2 regions of the Paenibacillus sp. GP183 genome follow, and region 2 is predicted to be linked to the other one. Evidence: riboswitches for the same ligand, from Rfam matches in the RefSeq annotation. Region 2 holds a riboswitch; the other holds the start of a gene.
The links. Region 2 has a riboswitch for cyclic di-AMP ahead of BLV33_RS23265 (3D domain-containing protein). Riboswitches for the same ligand answer to the same signal wherever they lie in the genome.
Positions count from the first base shown of each region.

Region 1: it holds a riboswitch for cyclic di-AMP, as region 2 does, so the genes downstream of both, BLV33_RS01935 (CAP domain-containing protein) here and BLV33_RS23265 (3D domain-containing protein) in region 2, are expected to answer to the same signal.

Region 1 covers NZ_FNSW01000001.1:394,478-396,944, forward strand. The annotation lists gene BLV33_RS01925 (pentapeptide repeat-containing protein) at 1-325, opposite strand, end outside; gene BLV33_RS01930 (hypothetical protein) at 328-531, opposite strand; gene BLV33_RS01935 (CAP domain-containing protein) at 709-1,371, opposite strand; cyclic di-AMP (ydaO/yuaA leader) riboswitch at 1,379-1,516, opposite strand; gene BLV33_RS01940 (hypothetical protein) at 1,693-1,923, opposite strand; gene BLV33_RS01945 (class I SAM-dependent methyltransferase) at 2,081-2,467, shown strand, end outside.
Region 2 covers NZ_FNSW01000001.1:4,692,766-4,695,232, forward strand. The annotation lists gene BLV33_RS23265 (3D domain-containing protein) at 466-918, opposite strand; cyclic di-AMP (ydaO/yuaA leader) riboswitch at 924-1,125, opposite strand; gene BLV33_RS23270 (type 1 glutamine amidotransferase) at 1,259-1,972, opposite strand; gene BLV33_RS23275 (Mur ligase family protein) at 1,953-2,467, opposite strand, start outside.

The DNA.
Region 1 (2,467 bases), 4.3 Mb from region 2:
AATCTCCGCCACGGATCGTAATACCGTCCAATTGGGCTTTTGTGAAATCAGAGCCTACCATTTTACATTCGTCAAATTTGGCGACAAACAGGTTCGCCTCTTGAAATTGGCAATTGGTAAAGGCCGAACCCGTATGAATGGAAGCATTAAACATCGCTCCCGTAAAATCACATTCGATGAAGCTGCATCCCTTTGTCGTGACTTCTTCCAAGTGAGTTCCACGAAACAGGCATTTTACAAACGTACAGCCAAGCAGCTCACCATCTCTTTGATCTGCTTGGCTGAAGTCGACTTCTTCGTAGGTTTGGTCCGTGTACTGGAACACGTCTAAAATCCTATTTTATGGGAAACAGGTTTGTTTTCACTGTTTAACACAATGTTTCTAATCGAAGAAACAGGAATGATATGACTCTCGATTGAGGTTGTGTAGGTCAGGAACTTATCATCAGCCTCTTTAATCGTACCTCTGCTTACAAGTTGGCCGTCAATGAAATAAATAGTGGCTTCTTTACCATTGAGATAGCTTAACATAGATAGGATCATCCTTTCTTTGATTCAATTTCTATTGATTTCGATTATACGCACTCATTCATACGTTGTCCATCACGGGAAAAAGTGATGATTGCCGAAAAGGTTTCACGACAAATCAAACAGACTGCCGATTTCTCGACAGCCTGTTCGCTTCCAGCCTGAAAAGGCTTGTCCTATTTATTTCGTGAATTCCTGTACCCATTCGCCATTGTAATAAGCAACACCAATTTTAGCGAAATTCGGACTTAAAATGTTTTGACGATGTCCTGCGCTGTTCATCCAGGCAGTCATAACTTCCTGCGGTGTTCTTTGACCCATGGCAATATTCTCGCCAGCATAGCTATATTTAATGCCAAATGCTGTCATCATGGCAAAGGGAGAGCCGTAGGTAGGGGATGTATGGCTGAAATAATTGTTGTTGTACATATCTTTGGCTTTTGCCAAAGCCATCGACGACAATGCGCTGTCGCTAGATAAAGCACTGAGTCCTGCATTGGCACGCTCTTTGTTAACCAAGGAAACAACTTGATTCGCATATGAGGAAACAGATATGGTACTGCCCGTTGACTTCGGTGTGGTACTGCCCGTAGACTTCGGAGGGCTTGGAGGGGAATAGCTTGCTCCAGGGATGTTTAGAACCAATCCCGGCCAAATGTTATTCGGGTTGGATATCTGCGGATTAGCTTTAATAAGACTGCTTAAGCTAATTCCATTGCGATTGGCAATGAGCGACATGGTATCACTGCTTTTTACCGTATACGAGGCAGCAGAAGCGGCTCCGGCTCCGATGATCGTACTTAGTGCAAGAATACCGGTTAAAACGGACTTTCTGAAACGCATTGAATCCATCCTCTCTTTTTTGCGGCCTGCGAGGTTAGCTGACGGGTTCGGGTCAAAGAGCAATCGCCCGGCCATGGATCATGGCTTCACCCCAAACAACAATGGGTTCCCCGCGCATCATATGAAGCTTCGGCCTCTTAGTTGATATTTCTCATAGATCATGAGATTACTAATTTTAACATGGTCTGCCTATTTATGTCTTTGTACTAATTTTACCAATTTATTGGGCCAATTTGGACTGGACAACGTCAAAAAAAACTGCTCTTGTAGGTTCAAGCAGTTCTAAAGACTCTATTTTGCTATATTTTGTTGCAAAGGTGGTTATACAAATAGGTTAATATGGTTTCCAAGATGATCATGGACACTTGTTTCCATAAGCACGATTTGAGTCACGCTGTAGTATTTCCAGGATGATTTATTTTTGCTGGTTTCATCCGTATGACGATGGGATTGTTCCTTTTTATCCGAGTCGTATTTATTAACGGATTGAGGAGCAGTTACAGGTTCCACCACAGTTATGGGTTCCAATTTATAAGAATTTCTAATTTCCATAATGCTGCCTCCTCGTAATTGCAATAAATATATACTTATTATATAACCCTGTGGTTGATGTCTGAAACAGTAAACTGAAGAACGCGGCGAAAGGTATTTGGCTTTGCAATCGAGAATAAAGAATTAGAGAATGATTTAAAAATTGGAGGTTGTTTAATTGTTAAGAGACGATGATATTTATGAATACATTTCAACAAAATACGATTTACTCGTATCCAAGGAAGACTATTTAAATAACATATCTACAACAATATTTGAGATTGCTGATTTCAACAATAAAGACGTTGCCGATATCGGTGCTGGAACCGGAAGATTAACTTGTATGGTGGCTTCTCAATCTAAAAGCATGGTGGCAGTTGATTTTGCTGCAGACATGCTTAAGGTAACGGCAAACAAATTATCTCAAAGAGGATTAACCAATTGGAAAACGTCGGTTTCTGATTTAAGACAACTCCCGCTTGAAGATCAAAGTATAGACATTGTCATGGCAGGATGGAGTATTTGTTATTTGTGCAGTTCCAATCATCAAGAATGGAAAGAAAAT
Region 2 (2,467 bases):
AAATATGTAAAAATATGTTGAAAAAGTGAAAGTGTCACAGTATAATAGTCCTACATCCCAGAATATTCAAATAATTTAAATGATGCATCGGGGACAGTTTTTATTCAAATCCGCAACAATGTGATTGGAAAGTATAGAATCAGGCATCTGCCGCTAGAATGTAAAGGCGGAGAACTCCAAGCGAATACAAAAGGGCTCGTTGAATCCCAATACCAAACTTTTCGCCAAATGGCAATTGAATCTCTGAAATACAAGAAGAATTGGACTCATGGTGAAATCATGCTTGATTTCACATTGAAGCAGAACACGCTATGCGCCAGCGTTCAATTCGAGTCGAATTACAACATGGCAAGTACGGTTAAATCGGTTTGAAGGACTTATATTTTATTCATTCAGAAATACTTAGCAAAGCAATAATCCCCACAAGCCTTTAAGGTTTGTGGGGATTATTGCTTTTTATACTTTTTATTTCAATACGTAAACTTTCACGTTTTGGATACCGAAATCACTCGCAGGACCAGTGGAACTCGGGATGAAAATATCGACCCGGTTCCCTTTAATCGCGCTGCCTTCATCGGTTGCAGTAGCGATTAACCCTCTTGGGAAGCCATTAAAGGTATAACCGGTAATGTATACCTTTGTTCCGAGTGGAATCACATTGGGGTCTACGGCAATAGTACCTATTTTAAGGGGATTGCCGAAGTAATCAACAGGGCCCCATCCGTTTTCTTGCGGCGCTTCGGAGTAAGCTGTAGCGACAATGTTCATAACTTTGCTGTACGCCAATGACTTTCCGGAAACGGTCTGAACTGTATTATTCGACGCAGCATGGACTGCGTTAGCGGGTAGTGCGAATCCGGCAATGGACAGGCTTAAAGCAAGCCCAACCACTGTCTTTTTCAGAGGTTGAATATTCATACTATCTCTCCTTTTAGTATATTGCCTACGAGGTTAGTTGTCGGGTTCGGACAAAAGGATACAGTCCCTATTCGGATACGATCCGATATTCACCCCAAATGAACAGCGATATCCTGACAGCTCAAAGCTGAGCGGCACCAGGTGTTCTGTTCAATAAATAAATCATCCCCCGCACTTTCTAAACGAAAGTTTCGGCTTAGATAAGACTAACATATTAAAATGGATAATGTAACCCACATTTATTTACAATATTACTTTTTTAACATAAATTAGCATTACTTGTACTTTTGTCAATTTGACGAGTGCCTAGGTTCGCGATGCTCAGACAATATCGTTTCTTTCAGGAGAGACAAATTTTCTCCGCATTCTGTTTGGTATCGTTCTCCAAAGCATCATCCAATTGAATAAGTTCCCTTTTGCCGTATTTTCTGTCTATTGCGGCTGCAATGATGTGATCCGATAGACAAGGATTTTTAGGCAAAAGAGGACCATGGAGATACGTTCCGATTACATTTTTATAGTGGAGCCCTTCAGTTCCATCCTCACCGTTATTACCAAAGCCTTTGATGACTTTTCCTAGCGATTTGTAGTTGTGATAGGTTCGGCCGGAATGGTTTTCAAAACCGATTATTTTGCCAAAATCATTTGATTCAATCATCATGTTACCAACCAGACGATCTTTGTTGGATATGGATTCAAAGCTGCAAATATCCATCCCCTTATACTTACAGCCATCGGAAGTTACATAGCAACTCCCCAGAAGCTGATAACCTCCACATATGGCGAGGCAGCTTACACCGTCCTCAACACATTCTTTAAATTCTTGTTTTATTTTCAAAAATTCATTGGAAACCAGACCCTGTTCACGGTCACTCCCTCCGCCCATGAAGCAAATATCAACCGTCGAAAAGTTCAATGAAGCAGTCGATTTGATATCCACAACTGTTAATTCAATGCCTCTCCATTCGCACCGTTTTTTAAGAACTAGCACATTTCCTTTATCTCCGTACAAATTTAACCGATCCGGGAAAAAGTTATAAAGGATAAGCTTCATTTTCCTTTTTCACACTCCTAACAAGATACTTTTTCACCTGCTGCAAGGCTGTATAGGTTGGCAACAAATAAGTGTGCATAGGATGATTAAGCGCGTATTTTATGGCCTGATCTATAGAAGGAATTTTAAACACTTTATTGGGATCAATCCCGGCATACTTAAGACGCAACAGCAAGTCGGATGCGCGGCTGCCGGAGCATACTATTGTTTTGATATCTTCCCTTTGAAGGCATTCGAAATCTATATCCCAAATCCATGACACATCTTCACCATCGGCAATAAAGTCATTAATAAAAAAGACGATCTGCTTCTCGTGATTCGTAGAAAGGATTTCCGACAATGAGACATTCGTGCCGGATGGATTTTTATTGAGATTAACGATGAAGGGAAATCCCCTAAATTGAAACACCTGCATACGTCCATTGTCGGGATGAAACTTATATAAGGATTCTTGTATGTTCTTAACATGAACCCCTAATTCCGCTGCGCAAGCAA